4 regions of the Methylobacterium sp. WL12 genome follow, and region 2 is predicted to be linked to each of the others. Evidence: riboswitches for the same ligand, from Rfam matches in the RefSeq annotation. Region 2 holds a riboswitch; each other region holds the start of a gene.
What was found. A riboswitch is a leader RNA that binds a small molecule or an ion and turns the genes downstream of it on or off. The one in region 2 is predicted to bind cobalamin.
Positions count from the first base shown of each region.

Region 1 (7,405 bases), on a different contig from region 2:
CTCGGCCAGGGCAACCTGCTGGTGGCCGGCGAGGCGCAAGTCTACGACGGCCCCTGGGACGTACCGGACGCGCTTCGCAAGGTGAACGGCGTCGTGCGCTACAGCCAGGGCACGGCGCTCGACGGGTTCTCGGTTACCGGCATGGCCTATGCCAGCCGCTGGACCGCGACCAACCAGATCGCCTCACGTGCGGTCTCGGAAGGCCTGATCGGCCGTTTCGGCACCCTGAACCCCACCGACGGCGGAGACTCGTCGCGCTTCTCGCTCTCGGGCCGCTGGAGCATGACCGACGACACCGGCATCACGCGGGCCTCGGCCTACGTGATCCGCCAGCAGCTCAACCTGTTCAACGACTTCACCTACTTCCTCAACGACCCGGTCGCCGGCGACCAGTTCCACCAGCTCGACCAGCGCATCCTCGGGGGCGGCGAAGTGAGCCACGTCTTCCAGGGCGCGCTGTTCGGGTTGCCGATGGAGAACGAGGTCGGCGTGCAGACCCGCACCGATTCGATCCGGGTCGGGCTGTTCAACACCACGAACCGCCAGTTCCGCTCCGGCGTCCTCGACGACCGGGTGCTGGAGGCGAGCGGAGCGTTCTACTACGACAACCGCGTGCGCTGGACCGACTGGCTGCGCACCAGCGTGGGCTTCCGCGCCGACGCCTACTACGCCGACGTGGTCTCCGATACGGCGGCTAATAGCGGGAAGGCGCGGGACGGCATCGTCAACCCGAAGCTCGGGCTGGTGCTGGGGCCGTGGGCCGACACCGAGCTCTACCTGAACTACGGCGGCGGCTTCCACTCGAACGACGTGCGCGGCGTCACCGCGACGATCGACCCGACGAGTTCGCTGTTCAACACGACACGCTCGCCCTTCCTGGTGCCCTCGACCGGGTACGAGGTCGGCATCCGCAACCGCAGCATCGCCGGGCTGGAGACGGCGGTCGCGCTGTTCCGCCTCGACTTCGCGTCGGAGAACCTGTTCCAGGGCGACACCGGCACCACGGAGCCGAGCCGCCCGAGCCGCCGCTTCGGCGTCGAGTGGACCAACCGCTATGCGGTGACGCCCTGGCTGAAGCTGGAGGGCGACCTCACCGTCACCAACGCCCGCTTCTCGGACGTGAACACAGTCGGCAACCGCATCCCCGAGGCGCCGACCACGATCGCGTCGGCCGGGTTCACCTTCGGCGAGGGCCTCGGCTGGTTCGGGTCGATGCGGCTGCGCTACTTCGGCCCGCGCCCGCTGATCGAGGACAATTCCGTGCGCTCGAAGCCGACGGCGCTCCTCAACGGCCGCGTCGGCTACAATTTCGACAACGGCTTGAGCCTGTCGCTTGACGTATTGAACCTCACCAACGCCAAGTCGGACCAGATCACCTACTACTACGTCTCGCGCCTGCCCGGCGAAGGGGCGGACGGCGTCGCCGACAAACACTTCCACCCCGTGGAGCCGACTGCCGTGCGACTGACGCTGGCCGGGCGATTCTGATGCTGGGCGCCGGCACGTACGATGTATCGCGGGAGCTGCGAATGTCGGTGAAGTTGGTGTCCCCCGTCGATGCCGTTCGCTCAAAGCGCTGCGGCGATGCCGGGCGTCGCGCCGCGACGGCACGGTCGCAGCGCTACCTCGCTGGCATCGAGCCTTTGCTTGACGCCATCATCCACGATCAGGGGCGTACCGCCCGGGCCGTCGCAACCGAGTTGACGCGCCGCGCCGTGCGAAAACCGCGCGGCGGGGTGATCTGGACATCGGCGGACGCGCAGAGGCTTCTGCGTCGATTGAGCGTCGACACGAAGGCACATCGTCCTGACGGGCGGATGAGCAGGAAGGCCGAGCCTCGCCGCCACGGGGCGCTTGGTTCGGGTGGATGAGGTTGCATGGAAAATAGCGTCCTATCCAACGGCAACGCATCCCGCGTCGTGCGGCGGCGTATCGGCCTGCTCTACCTCGTCTTGATTGCCGCCAATGTCGCGGTCTGGCTCTGGGCCTACAGCCTGTTCGCAGGGCAGCCTGCGCTGCTTTCGACCGCGCTGCTGGCCTACGTCTTCGGGCTGCGCCATGCGGTCGATCCCGACCACATCGCCGCAATAGATAACGTCACCCGTAAGCTGATGCAGGCGGGCCAACGACCGGTCTTGGTCGGCTTCTGGTTCGCGCTGGGGCATTCCACGGTCGTGGTCGCCGCCGCCGCCGCGGTGGCGCTTGCTGCGACCAGCCTGATCACGGCTTCGGAAGGCTACCGTGAAATCGGCGGCCTGATCGGAACCGGTGTCTCCGCGGCTTTCCTGATCCTGATCGGCTTGGTCAACCTCGTCGTCCTCGCGGGCGTTTGGCGCGCGTTTCGCCAGATGCGTCGCACAAGCCGTTACGTCGAAGCCGACTTCGACGTGCTGCTCGCCAACCAGGGCGTTCTGGCCCGCATCCTACGGCCCTTGTTCCGCCTCGTGACGCGCTCCTGGCACATGTACCCGCTGGGCCTGCTCTTCGCGCTCGGCTTCGACACCGCCACGGAAGTGAGCCTCTTCGGGCTGTCGGCCTCTCAGGCGAGCAAGGGTGCCGACCTCTGGGTGATCCTGGTCTTCCCGGCCTTGTTCACCGCGGGAATGGCCCTTGTCGACGCAACCGATGGTGTGCTGATGCTCGGCGCCTACAGCTGGGCCTACGTCCAGCCCATCAGGAAGCTGTTCTACAACCTCACCATCACCCTGGTCTCGGTGGCGGTCGCGCTGGTCATCGGAACGCTAGAGGCGCTGAACCTGCTGGCGGACAAGCTCAACCTTCAGGGCTGGTTCTGGCAGCGGCTGGCCGCGATTAGCGACAATTCCGGAGTCCTCGGGTTCGGCATCGTGGGCCTTTTCGCGACTGCGTGGCTTCTGTCGTTCCTCATCTATCGCCTCGGCAAGTTCGACCGAATCGATGTCAGACCGGCGGACGTTCCGTGATCGTCTCCGGAAGTCTCTCAAGCCAGCGCCCGGCTTGTCTAAAACCTCACATGCTGGAACAACCTGTTTCCGAATGTTGACGCAAGGAAGCGTTACAGCCTAGCTTAAGCCCGACGGTTCCCTTCGGGGATCAAAAGGGAACGCGGTGAGGATGAGGTCCGAAAGGACAGGTCCGAAGCCGCGGCTGCCCCCGCAACTGTAAGCGGCGAGCCCATCATCAACACGTCACTGGGTGCCTCGGCACCTGGGAAGACGATGAGAGGGCGGTGACCCGCGAGCCAGGAGACCTGCCGTCAGTCGTGGTCACACGCGAAACACATCGGGCGGGGTGTCCTGATGGGTGTCGAGGCGTTCGGCTGTCCTAACGGCAGGCAAGCGCCCGGGCCTCGTTCGCGGTGACGTGCCACAGACGTCGCCCGAGGCTTGTCCCGTGTCCTTCCCCTCCCGATCCGCGTGCCTGCGCACGCTCGCGCTCGCCTGCGCCTCCCTTCCCGGTCCTGTGCTCGCGCAGCAGACCGCCGCCCCCTTCGCCGACGTCCCGCGCGGGGCCGAGGCGGCCGTCACGCTCTCCGAGCTTTCCGTTTCCGCCACCGGCGTACCGACGCCCGTCGACCAGGTCGGATCGAGCGTGACGGTGCTCACCGCCGCTACGCTGGAGGCCCAGCAGCGCCGCACCGTCCCGGATGCCCTCCAGCAGGTGCCGGGCCTCAACGTCGTGCAGACCGGTGGACCCGGGGGCCAGACCTCGGTGTTCATCCGCGGCTCGAACTCGAACCACGTGAAGGTGCTTATCGACGGCATCGACGCGACCGACCCTTCGAACCCGAACGGCTCCTTCGACTTCGGGCAGCTCCTGACCGACGACCTCTCCCGCATCGAGGTGCTCAGGGGTCCCCAGAGCGGCCTCTACGGCAGCGACGCCATCGGAGGCGCGATCTCCTTCACGACGAAGCGTGGCGAGGGACCGGCCAGGGCCACCGCGCGGATCGAGGGCGGCTCGTTCGGGACCTTCAACCAGAGCGGCCGGGTCAGCGGGTCGGAAAACGGCTTCGACTACTCGGTGTCGATCCAGCATCTCCGGGCTGCCGCAACGCCTGTGACGCCGCCCAACCTCGTCGCCCCAGGAGCGACGACCCGCCCGAACTACTACGACAACGAGACCGTCTCGGCGAAGTTCGGCTACCAGTTCACCGACACGTTCCGGATCAACTCGATCACGCGGTTCATCAACTCGAAGCTGCTCTTCAGCGGCGACGACTACGGCACCTTCCCGGTGACGCTGGGCGGCCTGCGCAGCCAGGCGGACGTGCAGCAAGTCTTCACTCGCAACGAGGCCGAGTGGACGCCGTTCGCCGGTTTCCACAACGTCTTCGCGATCAACTACTCGAACCTCTACAACCGCCAGGTCCAGAACGCGTACGACCCGTTCAACCCGCTCCCGACCGCCGGCCTCGGCGAGCGCACGCGGTACGAGTACCGCGGCGACTACCAGCTTTCGCCCGGCAACCTCGTTCTGTTCGGCGCGCAGCGTGACGACGAGAGCCTGTCGACCACCGATCCGAACCCGTTCGGTTCCGGCAACCTGCGGGCCAGGAACGGCAATACCGCCGGCTACGGTGAGATACAGCTGACGCCATTCGACCGTGCCTCTTTCGTCGCCAACGTCCGCCACGACGAGAACGACGCCTTCGGACCGGCCACCACGTTTCGCGTCGCCCCGAGCTACATCCTGCCGTTCACCGACACGCGGATCAAAGGCAGCGTCGGCACCGGCTTCAAGGCGCCGACCCTGAGCCAGCTGTTCCAGAGCTTCCCGGCGTTCAACTTCTTCGCCAACCCCAACCTCAAGCCGGAAGAGAGCCTCGGCTACGATGCCGGCTTCGAACAGCCGCTCGGCGAGCGCGTTCTCGTCGGCGCGACCTATTACGCCAACGACTTCAAGAACCTGATCACCACCAACGCCAGCTTCACCTCGAACGAGAACGTCGGGCGAGCCGAATCCTACGGGGCCGAGGCCTTCGTTGCGGTCCGGTTCACCGACACGCTCTCGGGCCGGGTCGACTACACCAACACCGTGACCAAGAATGAGATCACCAACCAGGAGCTCCTGCGCCGGCCTCGCCACAAGGGCAGCGCCACCGCTCAGTGGACGCCGATCCCCGGCCTGAGCTTCAGCGGGACGGTGATCGTGCTTGGCCACTTCGTAGACGGAAACCGAGACTTCTCGATCCAGAGTCTGAAGAACCCGGGCTTCACCCTGGTCAACCTCGCGGTCAACTACGACGTGAACGAGACGGTGAGTGTGTTCGGCCGGATCGATAACCTGTTCGACCGCCGCTACGAGAACCCCACCGGCTTCCTCGGGCCGGGCCTCGCCGTGTACGGCGGCGTCCGCGTGACGACGTTCTGAGGATTGCGATGTCGATGCGATTGACGCTGGCTGCGCTAGCGATTGCGGTCTGGCTTGGTCTGTCAGGTGCGGGGTGGGCGGCAGACGAGCCGGCGCATCCGGTCCACGTCGTCTCGATGAACCTCTGCGCCGACGAGCTGGTCCTGCGGCTCGCAAACCGCGACCAGGTCACCGCCGTGACGTATCTGGCCCATGACCCGCGCGGCTCCACCGTCGCGCGGGAGGCCACCGGCATCGCGGTGACCCGTGGCCTCTCGGAGGAGATCGTCGCGCTCCGGCCCGACCTCGTCGTTGCCGGCGCCTTCACGACACGGACCACGGTGGGCCTGCTCAAGCGCGTCGGCTTCCCCCTTCTCGAACTCGGCGTACCCAACGACTTCGAGGGGGTGCGGGCCCAGATCCGGACCGTCGCCGCGGCCCTCGGGCACCCGGCGCGCGGCGAGGCGATGGTCGCGGACCTCGACGCGCGGCTGGCCCGGGTGATGCCGGCGGCCAAACCCTTGCGGGCCCTCGTGATGCGTCCGAACGCCTTCACGGTGGCACCCGGCAGCCTCGGCGACGCGGTGATCCGCGCCGCCGGCCTCGCCAACGTCGCCGCCGAACTCGGTCGCGACCGGTTCGGGCAGGTCCCGCTGGAAGCGGCGGCCTTGGCCGGCGCCGACCTCATCGTCCTCGACGAGGGGGAGCCCGGCGCGCCGTCGCTGGCCGATGCACTGCTGCATCATCCCGTCCTCGACGCGCTACGCCGGCAGGGGCGTACCGTCTCGATTCCGAACCGGCTCTGGAGCTGTCCAGGTCCGCAGGTCGCCGAGGTCGTGGCCTTGCTCGCTGCGGCGGCACACCAACGAGCGGCACGATGAACGCTCCCCTCCCGCCTCCCATGTGGGTCGACCGGGCGGTCGTCGGACCCCGCGCGGTCGTCTGGATATTCGGCCTGCTTGTGCTCGTCCTGACTGTCGCGTCCATCGCGGTCGGGTATGCCCCCTTCGACGTCCCAGCGGCGGCTAGCGACCTCATCGCCGGACGGGCGACCCTCCCGGCGCTGGTGTTCTGGGAACTGCGCCTACCTCGTGCCTTGCTCGGCAGCCTTGTCGGCTTCAGCCTTGGGCTCACCGGAGCGGCGATGCAGGGCTACCTGCGCAACCCGCTCGCTGATCCCGGCATCCTCGGCATCTCCTCCGCGGCGGCCCTTGGGGCCGTGGTGGTTTTCTATGGCGGCTTCGCAGCCTCGCTTAGCCTGGCCCTCCCGCTCGGCGGGATCGCCGGCGCCGCGGTGGCGGCGCTCGCCCTGAACCTCGTCGCCGCCAGAGGCGGCACCACCCTGGGATTGATCCTCGCCGGCGTCGCCCTGTCGAGCCTCGCCGGCGCCATGACGGCGCTGGCGCTCAACCTGTCGCCCAATCCCTACGCGGCCCTGGAGATCGTGTTCTGGCTGATGGGGTCGCTCGCGGACCGCAGCATGGACCATGTCTGGCTTTGCCTGCCGTTGATGGCGGTCGGCTGGGGCCTGATGCTGTCCACCGGCCGCGCGCTCGATGCCCTGACACTGGGCGAGGACACGGCCGCGAGTCTCGGCTTCCATCTGGTCTCGGTGCGCCTGCGCCTCGTGACGGGCGCGGCGCTGGCCGTGGGCAGCGGCGTCGCCGTCAGCGGCGCCATCGGCTTCGTCGGCCTCGTGGTGCCGCACCTTGTAAGACCTCTGATCGGCTCACGTCCCGGCGCCAGCCTGTGGCCGAGTGGCCTCGCTGGGGCCGCCCTGGTGCTGGCGGCGGACTTGGGCGTTCGTCTCCTGGCGACGCGCCCGGAACTCAAGCTGGGTGTGGTGACTGCGCTCGTTGGGGCACCGTTCCTGATCGTGCTCCTCCTGCGTGAGCGAGGGCGCGGCGCATGAGCCTCGCGACCGCAGCCCTCGATGTCCGCCTCGGCGGCCGTGCCATCCTCTCGGATGTCACCCTGTCCCTGGAACGCGGGGCCCTCGTCGGTCTGGTCGGTCCGAACGGCGCTGGCAAGACTACCCTCCTGCGCACCCTTGCGGGCTTGGTCGCCCCGACCA
Region 1 is NZ_VRUW01000044.1:28,543-35,947, forward strand. It holds gene FV226_RS16545 (TonB-dependent receptor) at 1-1,488, shown strand, start outside; gene FV226_RS16550 (hypothetical protein) at 1,530-1,871, shown strand; gene FV226_RS16555 (HoxN/HupN/NixA family nickel/cobalt transporter) at 1,878-2,942, shown strand; cobalamin riboswitch at 3,040-3,252, shown strand; gene FV226_RS16560 (TonB-dependent receptor) at 3,373-5,352, shown strand; gene FV226_RS16565 (ABC transporter substrate-binding protein) at 5,367-6,212, shown strand; gene FV226_RS16570 (iron ABC transporter permease) at 6,209-7,243, shown strand; gene FV226_RS16575 (ABC transporter ATP-binding protein) at 7,240-7,405, shown strand, end outside.
Region 1: another riboswitch for cobalamin. It lies ahead of FV226_RS16560 (TonB-dependent receptor); the one in region 2 lies ahead of FV226_RS22325 (TonB-dependent receptor).

Region 2 (7,405 bases):
ACTTCCTCGACATCACCCCCGACCGCGAGGCGCTGGGCCGGTACGGGCTGACCGTCGGCGACGTGCAGGACGTGATCGGGATGGCGCTCGGCGGCGAGAGCGTCACCAACACCGTCGAGGGCCGCGAGCGCTACACCGTCAATGTGCGCTACCCGCGCGCCTTCCGCTCCGACCCGCGCTCCATCGCCTCCGAGGTTCAGGTGCCGATCCCGGGTGGGGGCACGGTACCGCTCGGTGAGGTCGCCAAGGTTCAGTTGAACCGTGGCCCGACCCAGATCCGGACCGAGAACGGGCAACTCGCGGTCTTCATCTACGTCGACGTCGCCGGTCGCGACCTCGGGGGCTACGTCGCCGAGGCGCGGGCGGCGGTCGCCAAAGAGGTGAGCCTGCCGCAGGGTACCCTCGTGCAGTGGAGCGGTCAGGTCGAGTACCTCGACCGGGCGACGGCCCGGCTCAAGGTCGTGGTGCCGCTGACGCTGCTGATCGTGTTCCTGCTGCTGTACCTCAACTTCCGTCGACTGACCGAGACCCTGATCGTGATGCTGTCGCTGCCGTTCGCGCTCGTCGGCGGGGTCTGGCTGATGTGGTGGATGGGCTTCAACCTGTCGGTGGCGGTGGCCGTCGGCTTCATAGCACTGGCAGGCGTCGCGGCCGAGACCGGGGTGATCATGCTGGTCTACCTCGATCATGCGCTGGCCGAGATCCGGGCCGGATGCGACCGCGCCGGACGGGCACTCACCCGTGCCGACCTGCGGAGGGCCATCATGATCGGCGCGGTGGAGCGGGTGCGTCCGAAGATGATGACGGTGGTCGCCATCATGGCCGGGCTCCTGCCGATCCTGTGGAGCACCGGATCGGGCTCTGAGGTTATGCAGCGGATCGCGGTCCCCATGATCGGCGGCATGGTCTCGTCGACCGTCCTGACCCTCGTGGTGATCCCGGCGGTCTACGGCCTGGTGAAGGGCTGGGGACTGCCGCGGTCCGAACCGAATGCCATCGACCCCGAGGCCCGACTTGTAACGTTATGAACACACAGGGCGGAAAACCCCGAAGCGACATTGACGCTGGGCCATTCCCTCAGGTCCTGTATGTCCGACGGTTCCTCCCCGGAGGATCAAAAGGGAACGCGGTGAGGATGAGGTCCGAAAGGGCCTTCCCGAAGCCGCGGCTGCCCCCGCAACTGTAAGCGGCGAGCCCATCATCAACACGTCACTGGGTCTTCGGGCCTGGGAAGACGATGAGAGGGCGGTGACCCGCGAGCCAGGAGACCTGCCGTCAGTCGTGGTCACACGCGAAACGCATCGGGCGGGGTGTCCTGATGGGTGTCGAGGCGCCCGGCTGCCCTAACGGCAGGCAAGCGCCCAGGCCTCGTTCGCGGTGACGTGCCACAGACGTCGCCCGAGGCTTGTCCCGTGTCCTTTCCTTCCCGAACCGCGTGCTTGCGCACGCTCGCGCTCGCCTGCGCCGCCCTTTCCGGTCCCGTGCTCGCGCAACAGGCCGCCGCCCCCTTCGCCGATGTCCCGCGCGGGGCCGAGGCGGCCGTCACGCTCTCCGAGCTTTCCGTCTCCGCCACCGGCGTGCCGACGCCCGTCGACCAGGTCGGATCAAGCGTCACCGTGCTCACCGCCGCCACCCTGGAGGCCCAGCAGCGCCGCACCGTCCCGGATGCCCTCCAGCAGGTACCGGGCCTCAACGTCGTGCAGACCGGCGGCCCGGGCGGTCAGACCTCGGTGTTCATTCGCGGCTCGAACTCGAACCACGTGAAGGTGCTCATCGACGGCATCGACGCGACCGACCCGTCGAACCCGAACGGCTCCTTCGACTTCGGGCAACTCCTGACCGACGACCTCTCCCGCATCGAGGTGCTCAGGGGTCCCCAGAGCGGCCTCTATGGCAGCGACGCCATTGGAGGCGTGATCTCCTTCACGACGAAGCGTGGCGAGGGACCGGCCAGGGCCACCGCGCGGATCGAGGGCGGCTCGTTCGGTACCTTCAACCAAAGCGGCAGGATCAGCGGGTCGGAGGACGGCTTCGACTATTCGGTCTCGATCCAGCACTTCCGTGCGGCCGCGACACCGGTGACGCCGCCGAACCTCGTCCCGTTCGGCCGGGCGATCCATCCGAATTTTTACGACAACGAGACCGTCTCGGCGAAGTTCGGCTACCAGTTCACCGACACCTTCCGTATCAACTCGGTGACGCGCTTCATCAATTCTCGCCTCCTATTCACGGGCACCGACTACAGCACCTTCCCAGCCTTCCCGGCGGCGTTCCGGAGTGCCGCCGACGTGCAGCAGGTCTTCACCCGAAACGAGGCCGAATGGACGCCGTTCGCCGGCTTCCACAACCTCTTCGCCATCAACTACTCGAACCTGTTCAACAGACAGCAGGGGCCCCTCGACCCCCTTGCAACGCCGGACGCGACGACGGGCCTGGGTCAGCGCACGCGCTACGAGTACCGCGGGGACTACCAGCTCTCGCCCGGCAATCTGATCCTGTTCGGCGCGCAGCGTGACGACGAGAGCCTGTCGACCACCGACCCGAGCCCGTTCGGGGCCGGCAACCTGCGGGCGAGGAACGGCAACACGGCCGGCTACGGGGAGGTGCAGCTAACGCCCTTCGAGCGGGCGGCGTTCGTGGCCAACATCCGCCACGACGAGAATGACGCCTTCGGGCCGGCCACCACTTTCCGCGTCGCGCCGAGCTACATCCTGCCCTTCACCGAGACCCGGATCAAAGGTAGCGTCGGCACCGGCTTCAAGGCGCCGACCCTGAGCCAGCTGTTCCAGAGCTTCCCGGCCTCGAACTTCTTCGCCAACCCGAACCTCAGGCCTGAGGAGAGCCTCGGCTACGACGCCGGCATCGAGCAGCCCCTGGGGGACCGCGTCCTCGTCGGCGCGACTTACTACGCCAACGACTTCAAGAACCTCATCACCTCGAACGCGACGTTCACCTCGAACGAGAACGTCGGCCGGGCCGAATCGTACGGGGCGGAAGCCTTCGTCGCTGTCCGGTTCTCCGATACCCTTACGAGCCGGGTCGACTACACCAACACGGTGACCAAGAACGAGATCACCCACCAGGAGCTCCTGCGACGGCCCCGCCACAAGGGCAGCGCGACAGCCTTTTGGACCCCCCTCCCGGGCCTGACCGTCAGCGGGACCGTGATCGTGCTCGGCCACTTCGTCGACGGCAACCGCGACTTCTCGGTGGCCCGGCTCAAGAACCCGGGCTTTACCCTGGTCAACTTCGCGGTGAACTACGACGTCAGCGAGACGGTGAGCGTGTTTGGGCGGGTCGATAACCTATTCGACCGCCGCTACGAGAACCCCACCGGCTTCCTCGGGGCAGGCCTCGCCGTGTACGGCGGCGTCCGCCTGACCGCGTTTTGAGACCGCCGATGGCACGACGGTCCGGCTTCGCGGTCCTGACGGCGATGCTGGCGGTCAGCCAAATCTGGTCGATTGCCGCTGGGATGGCCGCCCCGGCATCCGGGGGACCCCGGCAAGTCGTCTCGATGAACCTCTGCGCGGACGAGCTAGTCCTTCGGCTTGCCGACCGCGATCAGGTCGCCGCCGTGACCTACCTCGCCCATGACCCACGCGGCTCGACCGTCGCGCGGGAGGCGACGGGCATCGCAGTGACACGCGGCCTGTCGGAGGAGATCGTCGCCCTCCGGCCCGACCTCGTCGTTGCCGGTGCCTTCACGACGCGGACCACGGTGGGCCTGCTCAAGCGCGTCGGCTTCCCCCTTCTCGAACTCGGCGTACCCAACGACTTCGAGGGGGTGCGGGCCCAGATCCGGACCGTCGCCGCGGCCCTCGGGCACCCGGCGCGCGGCGAGGCGATGGTCGCGGACCTCGACGCTCGGCTGGCCGAGGTAATGCCGGCGGCCAAACCCTTGCGGGCCCTTGTGATGCGTCCGAACGCCTTCACGGTGGCACCCGGCAGCCTTGGCGATGCGATCATCCGCGCCGCCGGCCTCGTCAACGTTGCGGCGGAACTCGGTCGCGACCGCTTCGGCCAGGTCCCGCTGGAAGCGGCGGCCTTGGCCGACGCCGACCTCATCGTCCTCGACGAGGGGGAGCCCGGCGCGCCGTCGCTGGCCGATGCCCTGCTGCATCATCCCGTCCTCGACGCGCTGCGCCGGCAGGGGCGTACCGTCTCGATTCCGAACCGGCTCTGGACCTGTCCAGGTCCGCAGGTCGCCGAGGTCGTGGCCTTACTCGCTGCGGCGGCACACCAACGGGCGGCACGATGAACGCTCCCCTCCCGCCTCCCATGCGGGTCGACCGGGCGGTCGTCGGACCCCGCGCGGTCGTCTGGATACTCGGCCTGCTTGTGCTCGTCCTGACAGTCGTGTCCATCGCGGTCGGGTATGCCCCCTTCGACGTCCTAGCGGCGGCTGGCGACCTCATCGGCGGACGGGCGACCCTCCCGGCGCTGGTGCTCTGGGAACTGCGGCTACCCCGCGCCCTGCTCGGGGCCCTCGTCGGCTTCAGCCTTGGGCTGACCGGGGCGGCGATGCAGGGCTACCTGCGCAACCCGCTCGCCGATCCCGGCATCCTCGGCATCTCCTCCGCGGCGGCCCTTGGGGCCGTGGTGGTTTTCTATGGCGGCTTCGCAGCCTCGCTTAGCCTGGCCCTCCCGCTCGGCGGGATCGCCGGCGCCGCCGTGGCGGCGCTCGCCCTGAACCTCGTCGCCGCCAGAGGCGGCACCAACTTGGGATTGATCCTCGCCGGCGTCGCCCTGTCGAGCCTCGCCGGCGCCATGACGGCGCTGGTGCTAAACCTGTCGCCCAACCCCTACGCGGCCCTGGAGATCGTGTTCTGGCTGATGGGGTCGCTCGCGGACCGCAGCATGGACCATGTCTGGCTATGCCTGCCGCTGATGGCGGTCGGCTGGGGCCTGATGCTGTCCACCGGCCGCGCGCTGGATGCCCTGACGCTGGGCGAGGACACAGCTGCGAGCCTCGGCTTCCATCTGGTCTCAGTCCGCCTGCGCCTCGTGACGGGCGCGGCGCTGGCTGTCGGCAGTGGCGTGGCCGTCAGCGGCGCCATCGGCTTCGTCGGCCTCGTGGTGCCCCACCTCGTGCGACCGTTGGTTGGCGCGCGTCCCGGCGCCAGCCTGCTGCCGAGCGGACTGACGGGGGCGGCCCTGGTGCTTGCCGCGGACTTGGGCGTTCGTCTCCTGGCGACGCGCCCGGAACTCAAGCTCGGTGTGGTGACTGCGCTCGTTGGGGCACCGTTCCTGATCGTGCTCCTCCTGCGTGAGCGAGGGCGCGGCGCATGAGCCTCGCGACCGCAGCTCTCGATGTCCGCCTCGGCGGGCGTGCCATCCTCTCGGATATCACCCTGTCCCTGGAACGCGGGACCCTCGTCGGTCTGGTCGGTCCGAACGGCGCCGGCAAGACCACCCTCCTGCGCACCCTCGCGGGCTTGGTCGCCCCGACCAAGGGCCGCGTGGATCTCGACGGTATGCCGCTCAAGGGCATCTCCCGCGACGCGCGCGCCAAACGCATCGCGGTGCTTTTCCAGGGCGCGGGGGCCGGTTGGCCGATGCAGGTGCGTGACCTCGTCGCCCTTGGCAGGCTACCGCATCGACGCGCGTTCGGTGACCTCGATGGCGTCGATCACGCCGCCATAAACCGAGCGATGACCCGGACCGACGTCGCGCGCTTCGCCGAGCGGACCGAACCGACCCTGTCCACGGGCGAGCGGATGCGCGTGCTGCTGGCGCGGGCGCTCGCCGTCGAAGCGGAGTGGTTGTTGGCCGACGAACCGATCACCGCCCTCGACCCTGCCCACCAGCTCGACGCCATGACGCTGTTGCGGAGCGTGGCCCTGGCCGGCACCGGCGTCGTCGCCGTCCTGCACGACCTCTCCCTCGCGGCCCGGTTCTGCGACCGGATCGTGGTCCTGGGCGAGGGACGTGTCGCCGCCGATGGACACCCGGACGTTGCGTTGACCGACCGGCTACTTTCGGACGTCTTCGGCGTCACGGTTTGCCGTGGGGCTGGACCAGACGGAACCGCCTATATCCTGCCCTGGAACCGTTCGGGGCCTCTCACGGAGGAGATCGATGCAGCCTTCCCCCACCAGCCCTGATGCTGTCGTGGCCCTCCTGCGCGAGGCACTGGCCGATCCGGGCACGGCCTGGAGCCTCGGCAGCTTCGGTGCCATCGCCGAGTTCATGCGCGATCCCGACGAGCCTGTCCTGGCCCTCCCTGACGATCGCCTGGGACTTGCGACCGCGCGCGGGGCCATCGCCCTGACGCCGAGTTCCGACCTGCGGCCCGTCGCCTACGAGACAGCGGTCGCCTCGGGCTGGAACCACGCCATCGCGCTTTGCTTGCCGGAGGCGACTTGTACGATGAACCGCAGGACCGTGGTGACGGAGCTCGGGCCCGACCGGAACGCCGCCCGGGTCGAGGATCGCGACGGTATCCTGTTCGACCTCGGCCTCGGCCTTCTCGCTGTGGATGCCTGCGTGCGGGTACGCGATCCGGAGGCCGTCGAGCGGCTCCGGGCCGGCGTCGGCATGCCGCTATTCGACCGCGCCAACCCCATCGGGCCGCATCTCGTCGCCATGAGCCCGCACCGGGTGTTCCTGGCGCGGGCCGGGCGCGTCGAGGTCTATGCCCCGATCCCCGGGTCCGGCGGTACCAGTCCTGAAGGTCCGCACACGCATGTGCTGCCGAAGCTCCTGCGCAGCGGTCGGACCCATGCCGCCACGACCCCGATCCCGGCGGGCTGGGTACCCTGCGGAGGCCTGCATCCGGCGCACCCCTACAAGGACATGATGGGCGAGCGCATTGCCTTCGATGCCGGCCGCTACGAAGCGTTCCAGAAGATGCTCGACCATTGGGGTGATCCGGAACTCGTGGCGATCAAGCGCGGCGGGCCCGAGGCGCCCGGCGGCACGGTGTCGACCCGCCACGCCCAGGGCGCACGGCGGGTCGCCGAGGCCCAGGCTCGTTACCTACGGGGCGAGATCATCGAGGGCTCGGCGAGCGACGACGAGGATGCGGAGGCGACGGCCTGACCGTGACCCGGACGGTGCCCGGCAGGAATCGTCCGGGGGCACCGCAGAGGGTGATCGGCCTGATCGGCTGTCCGGGCGCGGGGAAGACGACCTACGCCCGCCGCTTCGACCCTCTCGACGGCTGGGTCCACCTCACCCTCGACGACTTTCGGCAAACACTCTGGCCGCCGCACCGGCAGGTCTACTGGGAACTCAGGCAGGGCTCCCGTGACCATGCGGCCCGGGACCTCCTGCACCGGGTCAAGGAAGCAGCCCTGGATGCCGCCCTGACGAACGGCTTCAGCGTGGTGATGGCGGACACCCATCTCACCAGATCCGTGTTCGAGCGCGAGCTCGGGATCGTCGCCCGACACGGGCTCAC
Region 2 is NZ_VRUW01000083.1:11,506-18,910, forward strand. It holds gene FV226_RS22320 (CusA/CzcA family heavy metal efflux RND transporter) at 1-1,028, shown strand, start outside; cobalamin riboswitch at 1,080-1,292, shown strand; gene FV226_RS22325 (TonB-dependent receptor) at 1,440-3,392, shown strand; gene FV226_RS22330 (ABC transporter substrate-binding protein) at 3,476-4,261, shown strand; gene FV226_RS22335 (iron ABC transporter permease) at 4,258-5,292, shown strand; gene FV226_RS22340 (ABC transporter ATP-binding protein) at 5,289-6,107, shown strand; gene FV226_RS22345 (hypothetical protein) at 6,082-7,044, shown strand; gene FV226_RS22350 (AAA family ATPase) at 7,095-7,405, shown strand, end outside.

Region 3 (7,405 bases), on a different contig from region 2:
GCAAGGTCGGGCCGACCTTGATCTTCGACCACACCGACCGCACCGGCGGCCCGACGATCGTCGTCGACGACGAGACCGGCTCGGCGCGCGGCATCCCGTTCAGCGCCGAGATGCAGGGGCTGATGGCCGGCCGTAACCTGCCGCTCGCCGCCCCCTCGCGCGGGGAGAACGGCAAGGCGGGCGACGCGACGACGCCAGGCACGCTCGTGGCCAACGTCGCCCAGCAGGCCTACTTCGCCGAGGTCGCCACGAAGGTCGTGCTGCCGCTGTTCAAGGCCCGCGAGACACCGTTCGTGCTGGTGTTCTGGTCGCGCGACCCGGACGGCGCCCAGCACAACCACGGCGACAGCCTCGGCAAGCTCGTGCCCGGCATCAACGGGCCGACCTCGCTCGCCGGCATCCGCAACGCCGACGACAACCTCGCGACGCTGCGCCGGGCGCTCGACGAGCTCGGCCTTTCCGACACGACCGACATCGTGGTCGCGGCCGACCACGGCTTCTCGACCATCTCGAAGGAGAGCGCGACGAGCCCGTCCGCGAAGACCGCCCTGCCGGGCGTGCCCGCCGGGCAGCTGCCGCCGGGCTTCCTGGCGCTCGACCTCGCCGCGGCCCTCGGCCTGCCGCTGCACGAGCCCGACGCGAGCGCCGCCCCGGTGCTCGCCGGCCAGCGGCCGAAGCTCGGCAACGCGCTGCTCGGCCCGGACCCGAAGGCGCCGGACCTCGTGGTCGCGGTCAACGGCGGCTCGGACCTCGTCTACCTGCCGAAGGGCGACAAGGCGCTCGCCGCCCGCACGGTCGCGGCGCTCCTGGAGCAGGACTACGTCAGCGGCCTGTTCGTCGACGACGCGCTCGGCAGCTTTCCCGGCACGCTGCCGCTCTCGGCTGTGAACCTGAAGGGCGAGGCTGCGACCCCGACACCGGCGATCGTCGTCAACTTCCGCTCGTACAGCACCGGCTGCGCCAACCCGGAGACCTGCGTCGTCGAGGTCGCCGACACGGCGCTGCAGCAGGGCCAGGGCATGCACGGCAGCTTCAGCCGGGCCGACACCCACAACTTCATGGCCGCCATCGGCCCGAGCTTCAAGGCCGGCTTCGTCGATGCGCTGCCGGTGAGCAACGCCGACGTCGGGCAGACTCTCGCCGCCCTGCTCAAGCTCCAGATCCCCGCCAAGGGCCGCCTGATCGGCCGCCCGATGCGGGAGGCGATGCGGGAGGGAACGAGCGACGCCCCCGTGCCGCAGGCCCAGGCCGGCACGTTGCGCTCGGAACCGTCGCCGTCGGGCTTGACCACGGTGCTGCGCTTCCAGCAGGTCGGGGACCAGCGCTACTTCGATGCGGCCGGGTTCCCGGGGCGGACCTTCGGGTTGGAGTGAGGGCACCGCCCGGGTCACGCGACCGGCGCGAAGAACGTCGGTCGGGTCGCCGCGCGGCGGCACCGGGAACAGGAGTCGTCAGATGAGCACCGCCCGCATTCTCCCCGTGATCCTGTGCGGCGGCTCGGGCACGCGGCTGTGGCCGATGTCGCGCGAGAGCATGCCCAAGCAGTTCGCGCGGCTGGTGGACGCGTCGGAGTCGACGTTCCAGGCGACGGCGCGGCGGGTGAGCGACCTCGCGACCTTCGCCCGGCCGGCGGTGATCGCCTCGGCCGAGTCGCGCTTCATCGTGGCCGAGCAGTTGGCGCAGGCGGGCATCGCCGGCGACATCATCCTGGAGCCGGAGGGACGGGACTCGGCCGCCGCCGTCGCGGTGGCGGCGTTGCACGCGGCCAACGTCGCCCCGGAGACGGTGGTGCTGATCATGGCCGCGGACCACGTGATCGGCGACGTTCCCGCCTTCGCCGCCGCCGTGCGCACGGCGGCCGTGGGCGCGCGAGCCGGCTACACGATGACGCTCGGCGTCGAGCCGACGCGGCCGGCGACCGATTACGGCTACATCCGCCGCGGGGCCGCGCTGCCGGAGGCCGAGGGCGCCTTCGCGGTGGCGCGCTTCGTCGAGAAGCCGGATGAGGAGGGCGCAGCCGCGCTGATCGCGGACAGCGCCCTGTGGAACTCGGGCTACTTCCTGTTTCGCGCCGACCTGATGCTGGCCGAGCTCGAGGCGCATGCGCCAGCGGTGGTCTCCGCCGCCCGCGCGGCGCTGGAGGGGGCTGCCGTCGACCTCGACTTCGTGCGGCTCGACGCGACGGCGTTCGGGCAGGCGCCCAAGATCTCGATCGACTACGCGGTGATGGAGCGTACGACGCGGGCCGGCGTGCTGCCGGTCTCGTTCCCGTGGTCGGACGTCGGCACCTGGGACGCGGTCTGGCAGGTGCTGCCGCAGGACGACGCCGGCAACGCGCTGCGCGGCCGGGTCGAAGTGCTGGGCACCACCAACAGCCTGGTGCACAGCGAGGGCGAGGGCCTGACCACGGTGGTGGGCCTCGACGGCGTGGTGGTGGTGGCGACGCCCGACGCGGTGCTGGTCGCGTCGAAGGCGCAGTCGGGCCGGGTGAAGGAGCTGGTCGGGGTGCTGCGCGCCCGCGCCCACCCGGAGGCCGACGCGCACCGGCGGATGTACCGGCCCTGGGGCTGGTACCAGCGCGTCGACATCGGCGAGCGCTTCCAGGTCAAGCGCATCATGGTGACGCCTGGCGGACGCCTGTCGCTCCAGAAGCACCACCACCGCGCCGAGCATTGGGTGGTGGTGAAGGGCACGGCGGAGGTGACGCTGGGCGAGCGCCTGGTCCTCGTCCACGAGAACGAGGCGGTGTACCTGCCGATCGGCTCGATGCACCGGCTGGCCAACCCCGGCAAGATCCCCCTCGAGCTGATCGAGGTCCAGGTCGGCTCCTACACCGGCGAGGACGACATCATCCGCGTCGAGGACATCTACGGACGGTGAGGCGGCCCCCGCCCGGCGGGCGGCGAAGGCCGCCGCTCAGTCGCGCAGCATCGCGATCCAGGACGAGACCGGATCGACGACGTAGGCCGCGACCGAGGCCGCCCAGGCGCGGGCGCGCGCCGGCAACGAGCGGGCGCCGCGGCCGGATGCGTCGTCGGTGCGCGCGGCCATCAGGGCCGCCACGACGGCGTCCTCGCGCGCCTTGCATTCGTCGAGGGCGTTGCGCTGCGAGCCGGCCCGCCCCTGCGTCGGCGACTGGTGAGCGTAGGCCTCGCGCACGCATCCGCGCCACGCCTGCTCCAGTGCGGCCGGGTCGGCCGGCCGCGGCGCCTCCGCGGCCGCGCCGGGCAGGATAGGCAGGGACAGGAGGGCAGCGAGGGCGAACATCCGCATGCTTGGCGGTATCGCCGATTCGCCCCCGCCTCGGCAAGAACGAAGCGGCAACACGATCGCGTGCCCGCGCGCCGTGTGAGGCGCGGACCCGATTTCGTGCCCCGTCCGCGCACGGCGACCGGCCGCTTAGGGGCGGATTAACCAAACGCGCGCTCAATACGGATCAGTCGCAGTTCTCTCGATCCCCGCACGGCCGAGCCCCTCGGCCGGTCCACCGCCCGCGCTCCGTCGCGGGGGACGGACGGCGCGTGGCCGCGGGCGCCGCCTCAGCCTTCGCGTCCGAGTTCGAGTCCGCATGCCTCATCACATGCCGCATCCCCTGCCGCATCACCTGCGTTCCCACGGCGGCCACGCGCGCCCCGTTCGTCGCCGACGCTCCCGCAGCCATCCGACCCTGCGCAACGCGCTGGCCGGCCTGCTCTGCCTCGTCACCCTCGGGGGCGTGCCGACCGGCGACGGGAAGCACCCGCGATCGCCGGGCGCGAATCTCCAGGCCACGAACCTGCAGGCCACGAACCCGCAGACCCGGAGCGCCGCCTCGACCGCCCTCGCGGCCCTGTTCGATCCCCGTCCGATGATGGGGCCGGACGTGCGCGCGAACCTTCGCGGCATCCCCCTCGGCACTGCGTTCGCCCCGACCGCCTCTCTCGCTCCGTCCCTCGCCCAGCCGGTGGCGGGCGTCGCGGCGGTGGAGCCCGCCGCGACGCCCGCCACCGGGGCGGAGATCGTGCGGCAGGCCGAGGTCGCAAGCCAGGCGCAGCGCCCGCGTGAGATCCGAGTCCTCCGCCAGGCGCAGATCATGCCGCTGCCGATGGCGCGCCCGGCGGATCTGATCGCCGCCCCCGTGCCGCAGCGCCTCGCCCTGCGCCGGGCGCCGCGCCGGGTGCCCGAGGCGGCGCCGGCGCCCACCGCCGAGACGCCGTCGTTCTTCGAGGAGCTGTTCGCCGCGCGCAAGGAATCCGGCCCGGCCCTGGCCTACGCCGCCCTGGAGAGCCCCGGTCTCGACCGGTCGCGCGGCCGCCTGTTCCCCAGCCCCGACGCGGGCGCCGGCACGGCGATCTACGACATCAGCGCCCGCACCGTCCGCCTGCCCGGCGGCGAGGTGCTGGAAGCTCATTCCGGTCTCGGCGCCAGCATGGACCACCCGGACTTCGTGCACCTGCGGATGCGCGGCTCGACCCCGCCGGGCACCTACGACCTCACCGAGCGCGAGGCTTTGTTCCACGGCGTCCGGGCGATCCGCCTCAACCCGGTGGGCGGGTCTGCCGCCATCCACGGCCGCGACGGCCTGCTCGCCCACACCTACATGCTCGGGCCGAGCGGCGCCTCGAACGGCTGCGTGTCGTTCCGCAACTACGACCGCTTCCTGCAGGCGTTCCTGCGCGGCGAGGTCCGGCGCCTCGTAGTGGTCGCCGGCCGCGGCGACGGCCCGGCCCGGTTCGCAGCGAGCCGCTAGGGCGTTCCGAAGCAAGGCGGAGACCGGCTCGCATGATGGCCACGCGACCGCGCAGCAGGTGAACGCGGCGTCGCGGATCGGCCACACCCGGCGACGCGCTGCGAAAGCCGGATTGACGCGCAGTCCGCGCCCGACGCAACCTGTGCGCGAGGGTTCCTCATCGAGGATCAAAAGGGAACGCGGTGGGAGGGAGCCTGGAAGGGCCTTCGTCGAAGCCGCGGCTGCCCCCGCAACTGTAAGCGGCGAGCCTTCCACCAACGAACGTCACTGGATGCGCCGCATCCGGGAAGACGGTGGCGGGCGACGACCCGCGAGCCAGGAGACCTGCCCTCGGTCGTGGTCACACGCGAAGCGCGTCGGGCGGGGTGCCCCGGCGGGTGTCGAAGCCTCATGCCGTCGGAGGGACGGCGCGGGGGATCGGCCTCGTTCGCGGTGACGTGCCACGTCGCGTCGCCCGAGGTCCCGTGTCCGTATCCCGTTTCGCTCCGCGCCTGCGCACCCTTCTGCTCGTCGTCGGCGCAGCCGTCCCGCCACAAGCCGTCCTGATGCGGTCCGCCCTGTCTCAGCCGGGCGTGGCCGAGGCCAACCTCGACGAGATCTCGGTCACGGCCGAGACCGTCGCTCCGGCCGCGACCGGCCCGGGGCCGGCGGCGAGCGCCGGCTACGTCGGCGGCACCACCGGCGTCGGCGGCACCCTCCGGTCGGTGGATGCCGCGAGCGCCGGGGTGATCTCCGGCGCCGAGATCAACAGCCGCCCGATCACCCGGCCGGGCGAGGTCCTCGAATCCGTGCCCGGCCTGATCGTCACGCAGCACTCGGGCGAGGGCAAGGCCAACCAGTTCTTCCTGCGCGGCTTCAACCTCGACCACGGCACCGACATCGCGATCGACGTCGACGGGATGCCGGTGAACATGCGCACCCACGCCCACGGCCAGGGCTACGCCGACATCAACTTCCTGATCCCCGAACTCGTCGGCGCGGTGGAGTACCACAAGGGGCCGTACTTCGTCCGCGACGGCGACTTCGCCTCCGCCGGCTCGGTGCGGATCGACTACCTCGACACCGTCGCGAAGAACGTTGCGCTGACCTCGTTCGGCTCGTTCGGCTACGCGCGGGCGCTGACCATCGCCTCGGCGCCGCTCGGCCAGGGCAACCTGCTGGTGGCCGGCGAGGCGCAGGTCTACGACGGCCCGTGGGACGTGCCGGACGCCCTGCGCAAGCTCAACGGCGTCGTGCGCTACAGCCAGGGCACGGCGCTCGACGGGTTCTCCGTCACCGGCATGGCCTATGCCAGCCGCTGGACCGCGACCAACCAGATCGCGTCGCGCGCTGTCGCGGACGGGATCGTCGGCCGGTTCGGCACCCTGAACCCGGCCGACGGCGGCGACAGTTCACGCTTCTCGCTCTCGGGCCGCTGGAGCATGACCGACGACACCGGCATCACGCGGGCCTCGGCCTACGTGATCCGCCAGCAGCTCAACCTGTTCAACGACTTCACCTACTTCCTCAACGACCCGGTCGCCGGCGACCAGTTCCACCAGCTCGACCAGCGCATCCTCGGCGGTGGCGCGGCGAGCCACGTGTTCCAGGGCGCGCTCTTCGGACTGCCGATGGAGAATGAAATCGGCGTGCAGACCCGCACAGATTCGATCCGCGTCGGGCTGTTCAACACCGTGAACCGCCAGTTCCGCGCGGGCGTCCTCGACGACCGGGTGCTGGAGGCGAGCGGGGCGTTCTTCTACGACAACCGCGTGCGCTGGACCGACTGGCTGCGCACCAGCGTGGGCTTTCGCGCCGACGGCTACTACGCCGACGTGGTCTCCGACACGGCGGCCAACAGCGGCAAGGCGCGGGACGGCGTCGTCAACCCGAAGCTCGGGCTGGTGCTGGGGCCGTGGGCCGACACCGAGCTCTACCTGAACTACGGCGGCGGCTTCCACTCGAACGACGTGCGCGGCGTCACCGCCACCGTCGACCCGGCGAGTTCGCTGTTCAACACGACGCGCTCGCCCTTCCTGGTGCCCTCGACCGGGTACGAGGTCGGCATCCGCAACCGCTCGATCGCCGGGCTTGAGACGGCGGTCGCGCTGTTCCGCCTCGACTTCGCGTCGGAGAACCTGTTCCAGGGCGACACCGGCACCACGGAGCCGAGCCGCCCGAGCCGCCGCTTCGGCGTCGAGTGGACCAACCGCTACGCGGTGACGCCCTGGCTGAAGCTGGAGGGGGACCTGACCGTCACCAACGCCCGCTTCTCGGACGTCGACCCGGCGGGCAACCGCATCCCCGAGGCGCCGACCACGATCGCGTCGGCCGGGTTCACATTCGGCGAGGGCCTCGGCTGGTTCGGGTCGATGCGCCTACGCTACTTCGGCCCGCGCCCGCTGATCGAGGACGACACCGTGCGCTCGAAGCCGACGGCGCTCCTCAACGGCCGCGTCGGCTACAACTTCGACAGCGGCTTCTGCCTGTCGCTCGACATATTGAACCTCACCAACGCCAAGTCCGACCAGATCACCTACTATTACGTCTCGCGCCTGCCCGGCGAAGGGGCGGACGGCGTCGCCGACCGGCACTTCCACCCGGTCGAGCCCACCGCCGTGCGGCTGACGCTGGCGGGGCGATTCTAGGCGACAGGGCCGCCGAAATCGGCGGTGCGCGGCGTCTGCCGCATTGACG
Region 3 is NZ_VRUW01000072.1:397-7,801, reverse strand. It holds gene FV226_RS20820 (nucleotide pyrophosphatase/phosphodiesterase family protein) at 1-1,373, shown strand, start outside; gene FV226_RS20815 (mannose-1-phosphate guanylyltransferase/mannose-6-phosphate isomerase) at 1,456-2,880, shown strand; gene FV226_RS20810 (hypothetical protein) at 2,917-3,273, opposite strand; gene FV226_RS20805 (DUF2778 domain-containing protein) at 3,569-4,729, shown strand; cobalamin riboswitch at 4,863-5,076, shown strand; gene FV226_RS20800 (TonB-dependent receptor plug domain-containing protein) at 5,275-7,356, shown strand.
Region 3: another riboswitch for cobalamin. It lies ahead of FV226_RS20800 (TonB-dependent receptor plug domain-containing protein); the one in region 2 lies ahead of FV226_RS22325 (TonB-dependent receptor).

Region 4 (7,405 bases), on a different contig from region 2:
CGTCGCCGAGGGCGGCTCGGCCGATCGCCAGCGCCGGCCCGGCGACGGCCCACGGCCCGAGCGCGGCGGCGATCCGGCGCGCGTGGCCCGCCTCGGCGACGGCGAAGCCCAGCCGCAGGCCCGCGAGCCCGTAGGTCTTGCCGAAGGAGCGCAGCACCACGAGTCCCGGGCGGAGATAGGGACACAGGCTCACGACGGACTCGAAGTCGGCGAAGGCTTCGTCGACGAGGAGCATCCCGCCGCGGGCGGACAGGTCGTCGGCCGCCGCCAGCAGGGTCGACGCCGGCCAGGTCCGGCCGTCGGGATTGTTCGGGTTGACCACGACGACGACCTGCGCGTCCCCGGCCTCGCCGAGGTCGCGCACCGCCGAGACCGCATGCCCGGCCCGCGCCCAGGCCGCCGCGTGCTCGGCATAGGTCGGCCCGACGACGGCGGCCGCGCTCGGCGCGACGAGGCGCGGGATCGTCTCGATCAGGATCTGCGTGCCCGGCGCCGGCACGATGCAGGAAGCCGCCGCGCCGTAGGCCCGCGCCGCCGCCGCGCGCAGGGCCGCGTGGTCGGCCACCGAGGGCAGCCGGTGGAACAGGGTGGCGTCGAGCGGCGGGCAGGGATAGGGGACCGGATTGATCCCGGTCGAGAGGTCGAGCCACGGCTCCGGCGCCTGCGGGAACATCCGGCGCGCCGCGTCGAGGTCGCCGCCATGGGCGATCGGCTCCCCCTCGGGCACACCGAAATCCCAGACGCCATGTCCTCCGCGCTCGCTCATCCGCCCGACACGCTCGCCATCCTCGCCCTCGCCCTCGCGATCGAGGCGGCCTTCGGTTATCCGGACGCGCTCTACAGGGCGCTCGGCCACCCTGTCACCTGGATCGGCCGGCTGATCGCCGCGCTCGACCGCGGGCTGAACCGAGGGGCTGCCCGGGCGCGGCGGCTCGGCGGGGTGCTCGCCCTCCTGATCCTCGTCGCCGTCGTCGGCGCCGTCGCGCTCGGCCTCACGGCGCTGGCGGGACTGGCCGGCACGCTTCCCGCGATCGCGCTGCTCGCCTTCGCCAGTGCCAGCCTGCCGGCGCAGCGCAGCCTCGACGAGCACGTCGCCCGCGTGGCGGAGGGCCTGCGGGCCGAGGGCCTCGTCGGCGGTCGCCGTGCGGTCGCGATGATCGTCGGGCGCGATCCGGAGACTCTGGACGAGGCCGCGATCTGTCGCGCCGCGATCGAGAGCCTGTCGGAGAACTTTTCCGACGGCATCGTCGCGCCGGCGTTCTGGATCGGGCTCGGCGGCCTGCCGGGCGGTGCGCTCTACAAGGCGATCAACACCGCCGACAGCATGGTCGGCCATCGCACCCCGCGTCACGAAGCGTTCGGCTGGGCCTCGGCCCGCCTCGACGACCTCGTGAATCTGCCGGCCTCGCGGCTCACCGCCGTGCTGATCGTCACCGCCGCCGGGCTCCATCGCGGCGCCTCGCCGGCCGGCGCCTGGCGCGCGATCCGCCGCGACGCACGCCGCCACCGGTCGCCGAACGCCGGCTGGCCGGAGGCGGCGATGGCGGGCGCGCTCGGCCTGCGGCTCGCCGGCCCGCGGGTCTACGCCGGCGTCGCGGTCGAGGATGCCTGGATGGGCGACGGCCGCGCGGCGGCCACCGCCGAGGACATCGCGCGGGCGCTGCGCCTCTACCGCACCGCCTGCGCACTGCTGTGGGGGCTCGCGACCGTCGGCGCCTTGCTCGTTACGCTCTGAACCGCGGCGCGGCGGCCGGCGTCGCGCTGCAGGGCGCCGAGCACCACGAAGACGAGGCACGAGCCGACCACGAGGCAGGCCGAGAGGAAGATCATCGGCACGAGGTCGCTGCCGCTGCGGTCTCGGATCATCGGCACCGCGTTCTGTGCGATGAAGCCGCCGAGGTTGCCTACCGAGTTGATCGCCGCGATGCCGGCCGCGGCCGAGGCGCCCTTCAGGAAGGTCGGCGGCAGCGACCAGAACACCGGCTGCGCCGAGAAGATGCCGGCGGCGGCCACGCACAGGCAGGCGAACTTCAGGCCCGACCCCGGCACAACCACGCTCAGCGCCAGCGCCGCGGCCGCGACGAGCCCCGGCCCGACCACGTGCCAGGTCTGCTCGCCCGTCCGCGAGGAATGCCGCGGCACCCACCACAGGGCGAACCCGGTGACCACCCACGGGATGATGTTGATGAAGCCGTTGACGGTGTTGGTGACGCCGAAGCTCCGCACCACCGTCGGCAGCCAGTAGCTCAGGCCGTAGGCGCCAAGCGGGAACGCGACGTAGACGCTGGCGAGCATCCACACCCGCCGGTCGAGGAGCGCCGCGAACGGGTTGCCGTGCTCGACCTTGCCGCCGGCCTCGCGCTCCTGTTCCAGCGTCCGGCTGAGCCAGTCGCGGCCGGCGCGATCGAGCCAGGGCGCCTTCTCCGGTCCCTCCGGCAGGACGAGCAGGACGATCACCGCAAGGAACAGCGCCGGCACGCCGGTGCTGACGAAGACCCACTGCCAGCCCTTGAGCCCGAGCGCGCCGTCGAGGTCGAGCAGCGCCCCGCCGACCGCCGCGCCGACGGCGTTGGCCACCGCGCTCGCGATCATGAACCAGCCGATCATCGCGGCGCGGTGCTTCTGCGGGAACCACAGGGTCAGCACGAACAGCACGCCGGGGAAGAAGCCGGCCTCGGCGACGCCCAGCAGAAAGCGCAGCACGTAGAACATCACCGTGTTCTGGGTGAAGCCGAGCAGCACCGTGATCAGGCCCCAGGTCGCCATGATCCGGGCGAACCACAGCCGCGCGCCGACCCGCTCCAGGATGACGTTGGCGGGCACCTCGCATAGGAAGTAGCCGAGGAAGAACAGCGACGCGCCGAGCCCGTAGACGCTCTCGCTCAATCCCAGATCCCCGACCATCTGCAGCTTGGCGTAGGAGATGTTCTGCCGGTCGATGTAGGCGACCAGGTACATCACCCCGAGCAGCGGCATCAGCCGCCACGTCACCGTCGCGATCGTGCGCCGGGCGAGCGCGTCGTCGGCCGCGGTGTCAATGGGCGTCATAGGGCGTTCCTCGGCGTCCGGCGGTCCCTTCGCGAAGGACCGCGCTTTCGGCGGAGCCTAGGCCGGGACGCGGCGCCTGCCTATCGGGCGGTGGCGCGGTTCGGAGCGCGTATCACCCGCGACGGGAACAGGACCCGCTCGCCTGTCACGCGCGCGAGTCCCTACCGGGCCAGCGCCAGCAGCCGGTCGCAGTCGACGTGGCGTTCGAGGTGCAGGGCGAGCGCGTCGAGCACCCGCTCGATGCCGGCCTCGTAGGAGGCGCCGTCGGATCGCGCGCCGAGGCGGGCGAGCCAGGCGGCCCGCTGCCGGTCGTCGGAAAACAGCCCGTGAACGTAGGTGCCGCAGACCAGCCCGTCGGCCGACACCGCCCCGTCGGCGCGTCCGTCGGCCAGGCGCAGCAGCGGCCGGCTCGAATCGGCGCCGGTCGTGTCGCCGACATGCATCTCGTAGCCGGAGAACGGGATGCCGTCGGGCAGGCTCGTGCCGGAAACCGCCTCGAGGCGCTTCAGGGGCGTCATCACCGTGTCGACCTCGAGCAGCCCGAGCCCCGGAACGGTGCGCGGCGCGCCCTCGATGCCGTCTGGGTCGGACAGCGTCCGCCCGAGCATCTGGTAGCCGCCGCACAGCCCCAGGACCCGCCCGCCGCGGCGTAGATGCGCCCGCAGATCCCCGTCCCATCCCTCCGCGCGGAAGAAATCGAGGTCGTCGATCGTGGTCTTGGATCCCGGCAGCAGCACCAGGGCCGCGTCGCCCGGGATCGGCTCGCCGGAACGCACCAGCACCACCTCCACCGCCGGCTCGGCGCGAAGCGGATCGAGGTCGTCGAAGTTGGCGATCCGGGGCAGGACCGGCACGGCGATGCGGGTCGCGGCCGGGCCGGCCGACCCAACGAGCCCGAGCACGTCCTCGGCCGGCAGGCGCGCGGCCTGCGGAAAATGCGGGATCAGGCCGAGGCTCGCCCAGCCGGTGTGGCGCGCGATCAGGTCCATCCCGTCGGAAAACAGGGTCGGGTCGCCCCGGAAGCGGTTGACCAGGAAGCCGACGATCATCGCGGCGTCGTCCGGGTCGATCACCGCCTTGGTGCCGACGAGGCTGGCGATGACCCCGCCGCGGTCGATGTCCCCGAGCAGCACCACGGGCGTGTCGGTGGCGCGGGCGAAGCCCATGTTGGCGATGTCGCCGGCGCGCAGGTTCACCTCGGAGGCCGAGCCAGCACCCTCGACGAGGATGAGGTCGGCCTCGGCCTTCAGCCGCGAGAAGCTGTCGAGCACCGCTTCCAGCAACCTCGGCTTCCAGGCCTGGTAGTCGCGTGCCTTCACGGTCGCGACCATGCGGCCCTGCACCACAACCTGCGAGCCGACCTCGCTCTGCGGCTTGAGCAGCACCGGGTTCATGTGGATCGACGGCGCGACGCCGGCCGCCCGCGCCTGCAGCGCCTGCGCCCGCCCGATCTCGCCGCCGTCGGCGGTGACGGCGGCGTTGTTCGACATGTTCTGCGGCTTGAACGGGCGCACGCGCAGCCCGCGCCGGGTGAAGGCCCGCGCGAGCCCGGCGACGATCAGCGACTTGCCGACGTCGGAGCCGGTGCCCTGGATCATCAGGGCGCGGGTCATGCCGTCACCGAAGGCATGGCGAAGGAAGAAAGATGTCCTTCCTCCTTCCGCGCGGCATAAGCTCGCCAGAAAGCGGAGCGATCGGATGCAATGAAGCGAACGATCAGAGTGCTTCCTGAAAATCGGAACCACGCCGTCATGCAAAGCGACGGCGACCATTTCGCCATTGATACGATCGTGCACCCGACCCTGATCGCCCCGCTCGACGGGCTTCCATCGCTCGATCGCGAAGGCGATATCGAGCCTGTCGATCGGGCAGAGCCGGACCCAGTGGATTTGTAGGCCGATGCTTGCGCGGCGCTCGCACATTGCCCGCATTCGCGGACAACGGCCGCGAGTTCGACCGCGTCGAAAATTTGCGCATCGAGGACTGGCTGGCCTGGAAGGCGCACCACGCCGCGCCGACGACCGATCAAAACTCGATGCCCTCCTGCGCCTTCACGCCCGCTGCGAAGTGGTGCTTCACGCTGCCCATCTCGGTGACCAGGTCGGCGGCTTCGATCAGCGCGGGCTTGGCGTTGCGGCCGGTGACGACGACGTGGAGGTCCGGGCGGCGGGCCTTGAGCGTCGCGACCACCGCATCGAGGTCGAGGTAGTCGTAGCGCAGCGCGATGTTGAGCTCGTCGAGGATGAGCAGGCGGATGCCGGGGTCGGCCATCAGGTCGGTCGCCTGGTTCCAGGCGTTGAGGCAGGCGGCGATGTCGCGAGCCTTGTCTTGCGTCTCCCAGGTGAAGCCCTCGCCCATGGCGTGCCACGCGACCCGGTCGCCGAAGACCTTGAGCGCATGCGCCTCGCCGGTGTCCCAGGCGCCCTTGATGAACTGCACGATGCCGACCCGGTGCCCGCGTCCGAGCATGCGGAGCGCAAGGCCGAGCGCCGCCGTGGTCTTGCCCTTGCCGGGGCCGGTGTTGACGATGAGGAGCCCCTTCTCGATCGTCTTGGCCGCCACCTCGGCGTCCTGAACCGCCTTGCGCTTCTCCATCTTCTCGCGATGGCGCGTCGCGTCGTCAGGCTTGGCGTCGTCAGGCTTGGCGTCGTCGGGCTTGGCGTCGTCGGTCATGACGTTCCCTGCGGTTTCACGGTCAGCGGCAACCCGGCGACCGTCAGCACGACGCGGTCGCATTCGGCCGCGAGGGCCTGGTGGAGGCGCCCGGCCGCATCGCGGAAGCGGCGGGCGAGCGCGTTGTCCGGGACGATCCCGAGGCCGACCTCGTTCGAGACCAGAACGAGGGGGCCCCGCGCCGCCCGGCAGGCGATGACCAGGGCCTGCGTCTCGGCGTCGAGGTCGGCGTCGGCGAGGATCAGGTTCGTGAGCCACAGCGTGAGGCAGTCGACCAGCACCGGTCCCGGCGCGTCGGCGATCGCCGCGGCCAGCGCCGTCGGCACGTCCCGCGTGATCCAGTCGCCGGACCGGCGGGACCGGTGGAGGGCGATCCGCGCGCGCATCTCGTCGTCCCAGGCCTGCGCCGTTGCGAGGTAGAACCAGGGGCCGGGCTCCGCCTCGATCAGCCTCTCGGCGTAGGCGCTCTTGCCCGAGCGCGCACCGCCGAGCACGAGGGTCGTCCGAGGCGCGGCCTGCTGCATGGCGAAGACCCATGCCCCAACCGTGGCGTGCCCGTCAAAGCCTCCGTTGTGCGGGTGCGCCGGACAGGCTATGGCTGGTGGAGACGGTGCCCCGGAGACGGGGTGAAAAGGGAATGCGGTGAGGGGAAACCCGATTCCGCGGCTGCCCCCGCAACTGTGAGCGGTTAGCTCCTGCCCTCGGCCACCGATGTTTCGGGAAGGCGGCAGGCGCGGCGATCCGCGAGCCAGGAGACCTGCCGTCCCCCGCGCTTTCTCGAACGCCGCCGGCGGGGCGGCCGGAGATGTTGTCGACATGACCACCCAGACCCTCACCCAAACCGGCACCCGCGCGAACGAAGGCTTCGTCGCCATCGCCGTCGCCGCCATGCTCGGCCTCGGGCTCGTGTTCCTCGCCGGCTTCTCGCCCGCCTCGGCGCTGCACAACGCGGCGCACGACTTCCGGCACACGCAGAACTTCCCCTGCCATTGACCGCCTGAACCCAGGCGCTCCCATGCTCATCCGGCTCCTGTCGGCGGCGCTCGCCGCCGGCTTCCTCGCGGCCGTCCTGGTGACGGGCCTCGAACTCGCGCTCACCTCGCCGCTGATCATCGCGGCCGAGCGCTACGAGACCCAGGCCACCCCCGGCTCCGCAGCCGCCGTCGCCCCGATGCCCGATCGCCTGCCGATCGTGCTGGCGCATGCCGGGCACGACCACGATTCCAAGGCCGCGCCCGAGTGGCAGCCGGGCGCGGGCCTGCCGCGCATGCTGTTCACCGGGCTCGCGACCCTCGTCGGCGGGATCGGCTACGCGCTGCTGCTCGGCGCGGTGATGCTGGCGACCGGCCGCGAGCCGTCGCCCGAACGCGGCCTCGCCTTCGCGGTGGCCGGCTTCCTCGCCGTGGCGCTCGCGCCGGCGCTGGGCCTGCCGCCGGAGCTGCCCGGTAGCGAGGCGGCTCCTCTGGTCGCGCGCCAGGTCTGGTGGCTGATGACCGCCGCCGCCACCGCGATGGGGATCTACCTCATCGCGATCCGCCGGGTGCCGATCACGATCCTCGGCGGACTTGTGCTCATCGTCGCGCCGCATCTGGCCGGCGCGCCGGAGGTGGCGGCGACGCCCTCCGAGCTTCCCGCCGGCCTCGCCGCGCAGTTCGCCGCGCGCTCGCTCGCCATCGCCTTCGTG
Region 4 is NZ_VRUW01000001.1:103,901-111,305, forward strand. It holds gene cobD (threonine-phosphate decarboxylase CobD) at 1-766, opposite strand, end outside; gene cbiB (adenosylcobinamide-phosphate synthase CbiB) at 746-1,735, shown strand; gene FV226_RS00480 (MFS transporter) at 1,669-3,048, opposite strand; gene FV226_RS00485 (cobyric acid synthase) at 3,210-4,661, opposite strand; gene FV226_RS00490 (hypothetical protein) at 4,752-4,943, shown strand; gene cobO (cob(I)yrinic acid a,c-diamide adenosyltransferase) at 5,074-5,721, opposite strand; gene cobU (bifunctional adenosylcobinamide kinase/adenosylcobinamide-phosphate guanylyltransferase) at 5,718-6,245, opposite strand; cobalamin riboswitch at 6,313-6,501, shown strand; gene FV226_RS00505 (CbtB-domain containing protein) at 6,538-6,714, shown strand; gene FV226_RS00510 (CbtA family protein) at 6,737-7,405, shown strand, end outside.
Region 4: another riboswitch for cobalamin. It lies ahead of FV226_RS00505 (CbtB-domain containing protein); the one in region 2 lies ahead of FV226_RS22325 (TonB-dependent receptor).